Linked DNA regions of Saccharicrinis fermentans DSM 9555 = JCM 21142. The protein of the gene in region 1 interacts with the protein of each later gene in a pairwise test. Links are inferred from orthologs where the notes say so. Each region holds a gene or a part of one and is shown on either strand. Other genes may lie near its edges.

Region 1 (8,674 bases):
ACGGACTTCGTGAGGTAACGAACCCATCAGAGTTATTGCTTTCTCATCATCATGACAATTTGAGTGGTGTTGCTATTTCAGCCGCGATTGAAGGCATGCGTCCTTTTTTGATAGAAACACAAGCCTTGGTGAGTACAGCAGCCTATGGAACACCTCAGCGCTCTGCAACAGGTTTTGACTTGCGGCGCTTGAATATGCTTTTGGCTGTTTTGGAGAAAAGGGCAGGTTTTAAGTTGGCCGTCAAGGATGTTTTCTTGAATATTGCGGGGGGAATCAAGGTGAATGATCCTTCCATTGACTTGGCGGTGGTATCTGCTATTCTATCTTCTAATATTGATATACCTGTGACTTCTAGTGTTTGCATGGCTGGTGAAGTTGGTTTGTCTGGAGAGATTAGACCGGTGACACGAATAGAACAGCGGATTGGCGAAGCTTCTAAACTAGGGTTCGAACAAATTATTATCCCAAAATTTACCAAAGGATTAGATTTAGTGAAATATGATATACAAGTTACGCAGGTAAGTAAACTTGAAGAAGCCTTTAAATTACTATTTGCGTAATGAGAAGGAAGCAGATTTTGGTTGTAATCATAAAAAAAAAGAGGCGATTTCTCCAGTGAAATTGCCTCTTTTTTTTTATGATTCATGAATAGGCTTGTTTAAACCTGAAGAATACATTAGAAGATGTATTATGGATTAAACATGCTGGCCAGCATGTCGCTAGCGTGTTTAATCCACTGTTAACGCTTATGTCGAAGTTCTGATGAATCATCTGTTAAAAGAATTCTGATTCGTCGCCGTTGGTATATGTATTTTCATCTATGTCCTCTTCATTATTGGTACCGTTATTGTCATCGCAGTCCAGTGTGAGGTTGAAGTTGATAGGTTCTTCGAAAATATCTTCTTCGCTGACTTGTAGCGTCTCGTCAGCGTATACTTTTTTCATATATAAGGCCCAGATAGGCAGTGCCATATTGGCGCCTTGTCCAAGCCTGATACCATCAAAGTGAATATCTCTATCTTCGCCCCCTACCCAAATACCGGTGGTGAGGTTTGGAGTGACACCTATGAACCAGCCATCTGAGTGGTTCTGGGTGGTGCCTGTTTTGCCTCCAATTTGTCCGCTGAAATGGTAGGTGTAGCGTAGTCGTTTTCCCGTTCCATTATTGACCACTCCTTGAAGTAGGTTTAACATTAGATAGGCTGTCTGTTCGCTGATTACTTCTTTCTTTTTAGGGGTGAATTGACCAATGACATTGCCATAACGATCTACTATTCTTGAAATCATCATAGGCTCAATACGTACTCCTTTGTTAGCGAAGGTGCTGTATGCACTTACCATCTCATTTAATGAGAAGTCAGGAATGCCCAGACACAGCGAAGGTACAGCGTCCATAGGACTGAGGATTCCCAGCTCATGAATCATATCTCTGACAGCTTCTGGATTGTATTGCTTCATTACCCATGCCGATATGTTGTTGTTAGAATTGGCTAAACCCCATTTTAAAGTAACCATCTCTCCTTTTTTACGCTTACCTGCATCACGGGGAGTCCAGGTTTTTCCATCTGGTAAAACAAATGTTTGAGGTATGTTAGGAACCAGGTCGCAAGGAGTGTGTCCTTCTTGCATGGCCAAAGTATATACAAGGGGTTTGATGGTTGAACCTACCTGTCGCTTTCCTTTGGTAGCCATGTCGTACATAAAATATTTAAAGTTGGGACCACCAACATAGGCCTTCACATGTCCATTTCGTGGGTCAATAGAAAATAAACTTGCCCGTAAATAGTGCTTGATATGTATGATGGAATCCAATGGAGTCAAGATGGTGTCTTTCTCTCCTTCCCAAGTAAATATTTGCATGTTAACAGGCTTCCGAAAGGATTTCATGATGGAATCTTTGTGAATACCCTCTTTACGCAAGGTTCTGTATCGCTCTGAATTACGAATAGCTTTGTTGATAATATTTTCGTATTGTTCCTCGCTAATTTTATGGGTAAATGGAGCCCTGCTTCTACCTTTTTTTTCTTTAAAGAATGCCTTTTGCAGGTTGTTGGCCAGATGATCGTGTACCGCACTTTCAGCATAGGTTTGCATTTTATAATTTACAGTGGTGTAAATTTTCAAACCATCCCGGTATATGTTGTACTTGGTACCATCTGGTTTTAGGTTTTTGTTGATAAATCCGTACATAGGATTATTTTCCCATTCGACACTGTCTGCAATGAATTTATTGTGCAAATATGGTGGGTAGTTTTTTCTTTCCGGTTTACCTGCGTTTAACGTTAATCGGATGTATTCGCGAAAATAAGGGGCAACCCCTTCTTTATGATCTCGTCTTCTAAATTTGAGGGTGAGAGGAATGTTTTTCAAGGAGTCATACTCTTCTTGTTTAATAAATTGTGCTTTGCGCATCTGATTTAAAACAACATTACGTCTGAATTCGGTGGTGTCTCTACGTCTTACGGGATTGAATAAGGCCGGATTTTTGAGCATCCCAATTAATACAGCAGCTTCCTCTATTTTGATGGAATCTGTGGTGACACCAAAAAATGTTTGTGCGGCCGACTGTATTCCGTATGCATCGTATATGTAACCTACTTTGTTGAGGTACATCGTTAATATCTCGTTTTTGGTGTAGCTTCGTTCCAGTTTGACGGCAATGACCCACTCGTTAAGCTTTTGTAGTCCTCGTTCCCAAATATTTTTAGCTGGCTCGTGAAACAAAAGTTTCGCCAATTGTTGGGTGATTGTACTACCACCTCCTGATCCTTTATCTCCCAGAAGAACTGTTCTTATGGCAACCCTTGCCAAACCTCTGGGGTCAACTCCTGAGTGATCATAAAAACGTAAATCTTCAGTGGCAATGAGTGCATTCACGATGTAAGGTGAAAGCTCATCAAAATCTACAAAGGTCCTGTTTTCTATCGCAAAGTTGCCCAGTACCTCATGGTCCTCTGAAATAATCTCAGTGGCAAGACTGCTTTTGGGGTTCTCCAATTCCTCGAATGAAGGCATGACTCCCAAAAATCCCATGGATATCAGAAAAAATAAAAGAAATATTGAAAGCAAGCCTGCTATGATGCTTCCCCAAAACCATTTGAGCAGTCTTTTAATTCCTTTGTTGTTTGTGCACATAATTGTTGTTTGTTGAAAATTTGGCGTAAAATTAGCAATTTTACTTATATACTGGTTTTTAATGTAAATTTATTCTTTTAAACGCTAATTTACGCAAAAAGTTATATGTTTGATATTCTTATGTGATTGAATGATAGATATTAATGTATTTTACTTGTGGTGTGGTTAGGCTGTAGCTTATGAGAACTTTAAGGCCTTTTATGATGTCTTTTGTTTTTTGAACGGGCGATCTATTGAGTATTGTAAGGATAATTTTTTAAATTTGACACTTTTATAAAGGTTAACGGTAAAATGGCTTAGGTTATCAAATTCATAGTTTTGTGGAGCCGGTGAAACCTTGTAAAGTTATATATAGATATAATTGAGCGTTAATATATTATAGTAAATGGCTAAAAAAAGTAGTATTAGTGAAGAGAACTTGGTGATTGTTGAGTCTCCTGCCAAAGCAAAAACTATTGAGAAATTTTTAGGCAATAATTTCTTGGTGAAGTCGAGCTATGGACATATTCGAGATCTAGCAAAAAAGGATTTTGGCATTGACATAGCCAATAACTACTTACCTAATTATGTGGTTTCAGACGACAAAAAAGAGGTGGTCAGGGAGCTAAAGAAGTTGGCTAAGAGTGTGAAGACTGTATGGCTCGCTTCCGATGAAGACCGTGAGGGGGAGGCTATTGCATGGCATTTGTATGACGAGTTGGGACTGACTCCTGAAAATACAAAAAGAATTGTTTTTCATGAGATTACAAAGTCAGCCATTTTAAATGCAGTTGAAAATCCAAGAGATATAAATATTGATTTGGTTAATGCGCAGCAGGCACGTCGAGTACTGGATCGTCTAGTGGGTTTTGAGTTATCTCCAGTGCTTTGGAAGAAAGTGAAACCTTCTTTGTCTGCAGGTAGGGTTCAGTCTGTGACTGTGCGGCTGATTGTAGAAAGGGAAAGAGAAATATTTGCTTTTAATCCCAAATCATCTTATCGGGTTACAGCTGTTTTTAATGTAACAAATGCTGATGGTCGGGTTTCTGAGATGAAAGCAGAGTTGTCTAAGCGTTTTGCAACCTTAGAGGAGACAGAAGTCTTTTTAAATAAATGTAAGGGGGCTCAGTTTAAAGTTTCGGATATAACTAAAAAGCCTTTAAAGAAAACGCCAGCTGCACCTTTTACAACATCTACTTTGCAACAAGAAGCCAGTAGGAAATTGGGTTTTTCGGTTGGACAAACCATGTCGGTTGCTCAAAAATTGTATGAAGCAGGTAAGATTACCTATATGCGTACCGACTCGGTAAACTTGGCAGATACGGCTCTTAAAATGGCCAGTGAGCAGATTACTGGTGTAATGGGTGAGGAGTACCTGAAGATAAGAAAGTATCAGACCAAAAGTAAGGGCGCGCAGGAGGCTCATGAGGCCATCCGTCCCACAGAGCTGAATAAACCAACTGTCTCTGGTTCGCAACAGGAACAAAAGTTATATGAACTTATATGGAAACGTACGATTGCTTCGCAAATGAGTGATGCCCGCCTGGAGAAAACAACCGTGCAGATTAAAGCTGACGGTGTAAGTGAGCATTTTGTGGCAAGTGGTGAAGTAATTCAGTTTGATGGTTTCTTAAAGGTGTATTTACAGTCTTCGGAGCATGATGGGGAGACTGAGGGCGAAGAAGATGCTGGATTATTGCCCCCAATGAATGTTGGCGATCAATTAATGTATGAGATGATTGAGGCGCGGGAGAGATGGAGTCAGAAACCTGCCAGGTATTCAGAAGCGGCACTCGTAAAGAAATTAGAAGACTTAGGTATTGGCCGTCCGTCTACTTATGCACCAACTATTTCTACCGTTCAGAACAGAGGTTATGTTGTGAAAGAAGAACGTGAAGGAAAGGAAAGAGCTTATCGTTATCTGGCATTGAAAAATGATGAGATTTTTTCTGAACAAAAGACAGAGATAACAGGAGCCGAAAGAAATAAGTTATTTCCAACGGATGTGGGAATGGTGGTAAATGATTTTTTGATGCGTTATTTTCCCAATATCGTAAGCTATGATTTCACTGCAAAAGTGGAGATGCAATTTGATGAAATTTCGTTGGGAAAAATAGTGTGGAATGAATCTATTGATGAGTTTTATAAGAGTTTTCATCAACAGGTGGAGGAAACATTGGAAACATCGGAACGAAATACTGGAGAACGGCATTTAGGTGAAGATCCTAAAACGGGTAAGCCCGTCATAGTTAAAATTGGTCGCTATGGTCCAATGGCTCAATTGGGTGAGAGTAGTGAGGATGAGGAGGTTGAAAAACCGAAGTTTGCATCTTTGCAAAGAGGTCAACACCTGGAAACAATTACATTGGAGGAGGCCATCAGGTTGTTTGATTTGCCCCGAGACCTGGGTCTTTATGAGGATAAAAAAGTAGTGGTTGGTATTGGTCGTTTTGGTCCTTATGTCCGTCATGATGGAAAATTTGTTTCTCTGAAGAAGGGAGTGGATGATCCTCTGGAAATAGAATTGGACAGAGCAATTGTTCTGATTGAAGAAAAAAGAAAAGCAGATAAAGAAAAGTTTATCAAGAGTTTTGATGAAGATCCGGAAGTGCAAATTTTAAATGGCCGTTGGGGACCGTATATTTCTTACCAAAAAAAGAATTATAAGATACCTAAGGATACTGATCCTACGAAACTTTCGTTTGATGATTGTCAAAAGCTTATAAAGAACGGTGGTAAGAAACCTGTAAAAAAAGCAGCAACAAAGAAAACGGCAACAAAAAAAACAGCCACTAAAGTTGCGGCAAAAAAGACAAGCGCCAAAAAGAGTACAAAAAAATAATTCAGAAAATATTTATAGTGCAACTGAGCGATTTTTTTGACCCGATCATGGAAACAAAGACATATAATAATTATATGTCCGGGGAGGATAGTCTCCTTAGTCAAATTAAATATAGTGCAGTTGAGGACTTCGATAAAGAGTTACTCTCTACCTTTGAAGTAGCTCTTGTTGGGATTTCGGATGGTAAAAATTCCCCTGGTAATGAAGGGTGTGCATATGCCAGTAGTGAAATTCGAAGAAATTTGAGATCACTGCGAAGTATATCAAAGCCTCTGCAAATGATTGATTTGGGAAATATAAAGGGAAAATCCTTAAACGATAAGTATTTTGCTCTTCGCGAGGTGTTCGCCATTCTTTCTTCTCTAGATATTGTAGTTGTTGTTATTGGAGGAGGGCAAGATTATTTTTTACCATTAGTGAAAGGATTGTCCGGATATCAGAAAGAGTTGGCCATCTCAGTCATAGATGCTAAATTAGATTTTGATTTAGGTAGGGGTGACTTTAACGCACAAACTTTTTTGACTCAGCTGGGGAACGATTTTGTAGATAATATTTTTCAGTTAAATTTGTTAGGAATACAAAAATATTTGGTGGGTGAAAGTCAGGAAATACAATTAGATGATTTACATTGGGAATATATCCGTTTGAAAGATATTAGAAATGAAAATATTCTTGCAGCCGAGCCGTTGTTGAGAGATGCTGATTTGGTTAGTTTCGATGTGGGTGCCATACAAAAAGAGTATATGCCCTATTTTTCAAATATGAATGTGAATGGTCTCACTGGATATGATGCCTGCCGTTTAGCATGGTATGCTGGTGTAGGTGACCGTTTAAAAGCGTTTTGTCTTCATGAATATAATCCACAAATGGATAAATCAGGCAAGGGGGCAATGTTATGTGCACAAATAATTTGGCATTTATTAGATGGTATGTCTCAGAATATGAGACAGCTATCCTCGTTGGAAGCAGAACAGTGTAAAATTTCTGTGGTTCATTTACAAGATTTTGACATAGACTTACGTTTCTATTCAAATAGAGTTACTAACAGATGGTGGATTGAAGTGCCATGGAAGAATGGTGTTAAAATGTTGGCTTGTGAAGAAAAAGATTATCTTTTTGCTAAGAATGGTGAATTGCCCGATAAATGGTGGAGATTCTTTCAAAAAGATATTTAGTAGTCTGTTGGCATTACAAAAAAATTAACATGTTTAACTTATAAAAACGAAACCTTTATTGTTGAATTAAAGTATACGAACTTGGTTTTTAACCGCAAAAAAGATGAAGCTTAATTGATAAGTTTCAATGCTATAATAAGATATAGTGATAAGCAAAAAAAACTAGAGTTCTTTGGGTTTTTTATAACTGAAGTAAATGTTTAGGAGAATTCTGATTTTTGTTATATTTTGTGCGGTCGCTGAAAGTGTTGAGGCGCAATATGATCCACAGTTTAGCCAGAATATGTTTAATAAACTGGCCGTTAATCCGGGTTTTGCGGGAGCTACTGGAGATGTGAACTTGGTGGCTCTAAACAGAAACCAGTGGACTGGAAATTTGGCCATAAAAACAACGGTTTTTAGTGGTGATATGCGAGTCAAGTTTTTTAATTTGAATTCTGGGATAGGATTGAATTTCATAAATGATGAAATAGGTAATTTTACTAATCTTACCATGAATTTGAATTATGCTTTAAAGTTTGAAATGGAAAAAGGGACATTGTCTTTTGGAATTAATTTCGGTTTGTTAAATCAAAGTTTGAAAGCATTATGGACCTTGGATGCTGTTGAGGGTGACTATTACAATGCGAATGATCCTAATGTTCCGACTTCTGATGTGAATGGTTCTACCTTTGATGCAGGAATAGGTGTATATTATAAGGAAAAAAAATATTACCTAGGTGCTTCATTATCACATCTTAATAGTCCGAAAGCAAACTTTAAGGAAGAATTTAATTTTAAAACAAGTGGAACATTTTACCTCTTAGGAGGGTATAACTATAAAATTGAAGATACTTCGTATGAATGGTTGCCTTCTTTTTTCTATAAAACGGATGGCAGGAGTTTTCAGATAGATGTAAATACTTTGGTGAGATATAAAAAGAGATATTGGGGAGGACTCAGCTATCGTTTTCAAGATGCTATTGTTTTACTAGGGGGGATAGAAATGAAAAACGGAGTACGACTTGGGTATAGTTATGATATAACAACATCAGCAATTGCATCATCAGGCCATGGGGGGACACATGAATTGATGGTGGGCTACAATTTGGATATAAATTTTGATCAACGAACTAAACGCTATAAAAGCGTTAGATATTTATAATAGGCAATAAAATTTTAAAATACCGATAGTCTTAAATATTATGAAGAAAGTATTAGCTCTTAGTGTAATTATAGTCACTATCTTAAGCGGATGTAGTAACTCCGGTGGAGGGGAACTTACCGGAGTAATTGAAAGGGGTACCTTTTATGAGCCGGATCCATATGGAATGTTATTTATCCCCCAGGGAAGTTTTAATATGGGCCCTAACGATCAGGATGCTGCTTGGTCGTTAACTGCGCAGTCTAAAACTGTTTCCATTCGTTCTTTTTGGATGGACGAAACGGAAATTACCAATACAGAATACCGTCAGTATATGAATTGGGTGAGGGATTCCATAGCTAGAAAGCTTTTGGGAGAACAGTTTGAAGAGTTTGTGATTGCTGAGGATGAGTTTGGAAA
Region 2 (5,487 bases), 4.3 Mb from region 1 along the record:
ATTGATGGTGGCGAGAAGCTAATGGTGGAATCCTTTGATGATGAAGGGGTAGAACTAGATGCTTATGATAGGGTGCTTGCTACTTTTTCCATCAAAGAAACACCAGAGGAGACTATTCTTTATGATTATTTGGTGGAGTTGAAAGGTTTTTACGATATTGACTTTTCTGATATTGTGACCTTAGATGATGATAGTCGCGACACCATTGGAGATGGCTTTATTACAGTAACAGATATGGGTATATCTGAGAATTATTTGAATTTGCAGATTTTTTATGCCCAGCAAAAAGGATCGCATGTGTTTTCTTTGTGTTATGATGCAACTCAACAGGAGGATGGTGAAGCTGTTATTCTAGATCTGTATAATTATTATCCGGAGGAAGAAGAAGATGGTGGCGCTAATTATTATACCTACCAAACATACGATTTGAGTGAGCTTTCTTCTCTGTTAGAGCTGAATGAGGATAATGAAATTGAATTCAGGATAAGGGTTAATAAAGGAGATTCGCAGGAAAAAATATATCAAGTAGTGTATGATCCTAGTTAGCCGTTTACAGTTGGTATTTAATTAGTAAAGGACTGGCAGTTTTTTAGAAATTCAACTTTAACACTGTACTTCCCCTTTTGTCTGAGGACAGAAGGGGAAGTGTTGTTATATAGTCTTTGCAAGAAAACTCCAAATACTGCGTTATTCTCATTTTTGAAACAGTCATTTACTATCAGTAAACTCCTTGGTTTCAAAAATATCGAAAGCCTTGTCTTTGTAGCTTTCTTATCAAAGACAAAGAAAACAGTAGTTTTCTTGCAGCCACTATATATGGTACTAAATTTATATACAAGGCATGCTTGCTTTATTTATCATTGTACTTTTTGTAGATTTGCATTTCTACAAAGAAATATGGGAGAGATTAAAGATAAATATAAGACCATAGCAGCCCCTTCAGAAGGCATATATAAAGAAAAGGGAAGTAAATTTATTTCGTACGCATATCCAGTTTATAGCGAAGATGAAATCAAAGAACATGTGCGTAAGCTAAAGGATGAATTTTACGATGCACGTCATCATTGTTTTGCCTGGCAGTTAGGGACGGATGGTCTACGTTACCGTGCCAATGATGATGGTGAACCATCGGGTACGGCAGGTAAGCCTATCTATGGGCAGTTAAGATCCATGGAGCTGACTAATATTTTGGTGGTTGTAGTACGTTATTTTGGAGGGACCAAACTGGGCGTTCCTGGTTTAATACGCGCTTATAAAGAGGCTACCATAGATGCCATCGCTAATGCCGATATTATTGAAAAAACGGTGGATGATTTATATAGTGTTAAGTTCGATTATTTGGTAATGAATGATATTATGAAGATTGTGAAGGATGAGAATTTGATAATTGCCAACCAAAAATTTGACCTGTCCTGTGAATTAGAATTTAGTATACGTCAGTCCGAAGTTCAAAAGGTGCTGCACCGATTCGAAAAAGTAGACTCCGTTAAGTGTGAGTACCTAAGAACGCAGTAAGATACTATATGTAACTATTTTGGTTGTTTGTAAGGGATTGTAAAGGAAAATTTAGACCCTTTGCCAGGCACTGAGTCTAAACCAATACTTCCTCCTAGTATTTCTACCAAGCTTTGAGAAATAGACAAACCCAAGCCTGTTCCTCCATGCTGCCGCATGATCTGAGGATTCGCTTGCGAAAAGCGTTCAAATATTTTTTTCTGCTCTTGTTTGGCGATGCCAATACCATTATCTTCCACAAAGAACTCAATAAAACGGTCTGTAATGCTGTAGCCAATACAAATGGTACCGCCCTTCGTGAATTTAACGGCATTGCTTATTAAATTACTTAATATTTGTTTTAATTTGCTTTCATCAGTTACAACAAGCACTTTTTCTTCGTCTTCCGGAATGTCTACCCTAAGATGTATGTCATTCTCCAGTGCTTTTTTGTTAAAGAAAGAAAACATGGTTTGCAATACGTCAAAAACATGAACAACAGAATTGTTTACCTGTATTTGACCGGTTTCTATCTTGGATATTTCCAGTACATCATTGATGATGTCCAGTAATTGATGTCCGCTTTTAATAATAACCGAGGTGTAATATTCTCTTTCGGCAGGATTAATGGTTTTAGAAGATAATAGCTCTGAAAAACCTATGATGCCATTCATGGGGGTTCGGATCTCATGAGACATATTGGCTAAGAATGAGGATTTCAACCGGTCGCTTTCTTCCGCTTTTTCCTTTGCCGTGATGAGTTCTTTTTCTGCCAGTTCTTTTGTGGTAATGTTTCTGACGATGGCTAAGGTGTGCTCTTCGTCAAGATACACCATTCTTGATTCAAATATTTGAACCGTATTTTTGAACTGGAGCTCATATTTATAGGTCTCAATGTTTTTGTTATGAAGTACAATGGCTATTTTATCAAGTGTTAACTGGGCGATGTCGGGCGGCAATACCTGGTTTACATTTTTATGAATAAAAATATTTGCTTTCTTAAATAGTTCCGCTTCGTCATTGCTTTGATAGTCTGTTATTTTACCATTTCTATCAAATACAAACATCATATCAGGAATGGCAGACATCAGACTGTTGGTTTTGGTCATGTTCTTTGCCAATCTTTGGTTGGATAGTTTAAGGTTTTCAACCAGTTCTTTCTCTGTGCTTACGTTTGTAAGTGTGCCAAAACCTTTGTGGGGTTTGTCATTTTTAAATAGCATTAAGCCACTACCTAAAATGTATATGGGTTTATGATTGCCTGATTGTAGTTTAAATTCATTTTTCCAAGCGATTCCATCCTTTAGCGCATTTTCCCATCGTTGGGTTATTGTAGGGCGGTCTTCCTCATGGATGAATTCCTTTAAATCAGAAAATTTATTGATGGTGCTTAACTGTTTAAGAATAACGGATGGGTCTCCATACCATGTCAATTCATCGGTGTGTGGATTCCATTCATATATGATGTCTGAAATATGAGTAGCCACCATCCTGAATTGCTCTTCGCTTTCCCGCAAAGACAATTCTATGCGTTTGGTTTCTCTAATATCTTGGGCGATACCATGTATGCCAACAAAGACCCCATCTTCTCCATAGATGGGGCGCATGGAGCTGCGAATCCAGTTGAAATCGCCACTTTTATTTTTTATTTTTATTTCGGAATCAACAGTGCATCCTCGCTTTACACTCTTAAGCGCATCACTAAAGGTGAGGCGGTGGTTCTCGCAGACAAAATCACTGAAGCTGTATCCGATTACTTCCTGAGGATCATAGCCAACCAATAATTTAATGACCGGACTAATATAGGTGCAGATTCCATTGGCATCAATAGAAAAAATGACGTCGTTAATCTTTTCTACCAGGTCGCGGTATTTATTTTCACTGGATTTTAAGGCTTTTTCGATCTTTGTTCTGATGGATATATCTTGTAAGATGCCAATACCCCCGGCGATCTTTTTATTTACAAATACCGGAGCGGCCTTTAAAAGTACATTTGTAACATTGCCACTAGTGGAAGTAAGGTATTCTCCCTCATATTCATCCTCAATACCTAAAAGTGCATTCTGAAGGGCTGGGAGTACTCTCTTATCATAAATCTTGTTTATGTTAAGCCCTAGTAATGCCCTTTTATCCGATTTGAGTATGTGGGCAAACTTTTCGTTTAAATCGGTAATAATCAAATTCTTGTCGAAGTAGAATATGCCAATGGGAGAATATCGAAAAAAATATTTTAGTTTTTCATCTTCGTTCAGCAGTACGTCGCGTGGTATGGTGTTTCTTTGATAATGTTTGGATGCGTATATGATGTCTTCTTCTAGTTGGATCTTAATGATTTCAAGTTGCCTTTTTTTTTCGTCAGAGATGTAGCTTTGTTTTTTGGAATACATGCATAAGCAAGCAAAATTATTGCCTTGTTCGTCAAGGACCGGTACACCATATAGGCATTTTAAACCTGCTTGAGCTTCTAGTGTTTCATTTTTATCTGACCTTTGTAGGTCGTCAATGAATTGACTTTTTGAAGTGTCAATAATTTGTTTGCAAAGACTGTTGCTGATGTTTTTATTGTAAAAAATATTGTTTTCACTTGGCGAACTATAGGCAATCGCTGTTAAGCTATTTTCTTTTAATTCAGCTAATAAAACCATGGAACAATTCATTATTTGGGCATAAATGCCAAATTGTCCTTTCCAACGTTTTAAGAAGTAATTATAGTTGTTGTTTGATAGGTCCACGTCTTTGCTGTAAGCATATTAATTTGCAATGATAGAATTTATAAATACTAAAATACTACTTAATTTGAATACAGTCCAAATTAATTCGATGATGTAGTCCTTTTTTTTGAGTAATGTCATCAATCATCTAAGGAGTGCATTGTTTTCGTTAGCGAAGTATTTGTTATGAGTGTACGATATGCTCTAAAGTTTATTTTGTTTCTATCTGGTGGAAAGTGAAAAAGCTTGTTTTGTTTTTTTCAATATCAAAATGAAAGGTTTCGTGGCGTTGTTCAGAACCATTGACTATCATCTCTATCTGATGGTTTCCTGGTGCTAAAGGTATTCTTGTATAGTGGATGGCATATGGAAGCGACTGCCAGTTTCTGGTGTCTGCTTTTTCGGTGAGTGCATTAACAATACTGATGATGGAGCCCAGGTTTTGGTTTTCTCTGTTGGCCAATGATTCCAGTGCTTTTTTTGTGGCGAGTCGGGCAATGCTATTGGCCATCTCTCTGGTCATACGGTCTTTGAGTGATTGAAATGCGATGGCGTTAATATTTTCTGATAATTCCAGGGGATATTCCTGCTGTTGGGTTCGTAGTATAGCTTGAGTGAATGCAGGTTTTCTTTCTATGTACTTGGGAAAGGCCACCCGAAGAAAGGATAGGTTTTTAAAAGCACCTTGCTCATTTACTCTTCGGTTACCTACGTATACCGGGAAGTTAAAGCCATAATCCTCATTGACAAAAGTAACCCATCCATTTCGGTAGCCTGCATTTGTAAAATTGATACTCCACTCTGATTTAACTGGGCCAAAACCATTCATCCATAAAAAAACAAGCGATCCATCTTCGTTGTCGGAAGGTTTGTATTCTAGTGCGAATAGGTCTTTATAGTAATTATATTCTTGCATAAAACCTATTTGGTATGCAACACGTAGGAGGTCTTTTTTTAATTGAAGGGGGGCAGCAATACTAAATAACTTCTTATAGTCATTTTCATAGGCTTCGTAAGCATTACGGTAGGCTATGAATGCATTGTTCTTATCTCCTGAGGCATCATAAATCATCCCCATTAAATTATGGGCAAAAGCGTCATTGGTGTATTTGTTCTTATTGTTTTTGTATTTGTCGTTTAGCTGTTGTAACTGAATGTTGACTCTTCTACACTCTACCAGTGCTTCTTCATAATTTTTAAGCATAAGGTAATTGAGCGATTTGTAATAATGAACCATTACGATTTCAAAATCTTCTGGTTTGTAGGGGCGTACCATGGGGTT

The links.
Region 2: the proteins of topA (region 1) and CYTFE_RS0102870 interact in binary tests that used the Escherichia coli proteins (3 or more experiments, as listed by UniProt). The link is inferred for Saccharicrinis fermentans DSM 9555 = JCM 21142 from one-to-one orthologs.

What each region holds. Positions count from the first base shown.
Region 1 is NZ_KI912107.1:4,915,727-4,924,400, forward strand. What follows is about bases 3,129-6,238. They hold topA (type I DNA topoisomerase), read left to right. Parts: upstream 3,129-3,520; coding sequence 3,521-5,956; downstream 5,957-6,238. Other genes in these bases: CYTFE_RS0120340 (transglycosylase domain-containing protein), read right to left, coding at 3,129-3,135; CYTFE_RS0120350 (arginase family protein), read left to right, coding at 6,004-6,238. Also shown: DNA repair protein RadA, read left to right, coding at 1-560; more of CYTFE_RS0120340, read right to left, coding at 775-3,128; more of CYTFE_RS0120350, read left to right, coding at 6,239-7,131; CYTFE_RS27465 (PorP/SprF family type IX secretion system membrane protein), read left to right, coding at 7,328-8,275; porK (T9SS ring complex lipoprotein PorK/GldK), read left to right, coding at 8,316-8,674. UniProt on the Escherichia coli protein: Releases the supercoiling and torsional tension of DNA, which is introduced during the DNA replication and transcription, by transiently cleaving and rejoining one strand of the DNA duplex.
Region 2 is NZ_KI912107.1:665,234-670,720, forward strand. What follows is about bases 1-2,706. They hold CYTFE_RS0102870 (IMPACT family protein), read left to right. Parts: upstream 1-897; coding sequence 898-1,515; downstream 1,516-2,706. Other genes in these bases: CYTFE_RS0102865 (NigD1/NigD2 family lipoprotein), read left to right, coding at 1-546; CYTFE_RS24715 (PAS domain S-box protein), read right to left, coding at 1,530-2,706. Outside these bases: more of CYTFE_RS24715, read right to left, coding at 2,707-4,139; CYTFE_RS0102880 (COG3014 family protein), read right to left, coding at 4,417-5,487.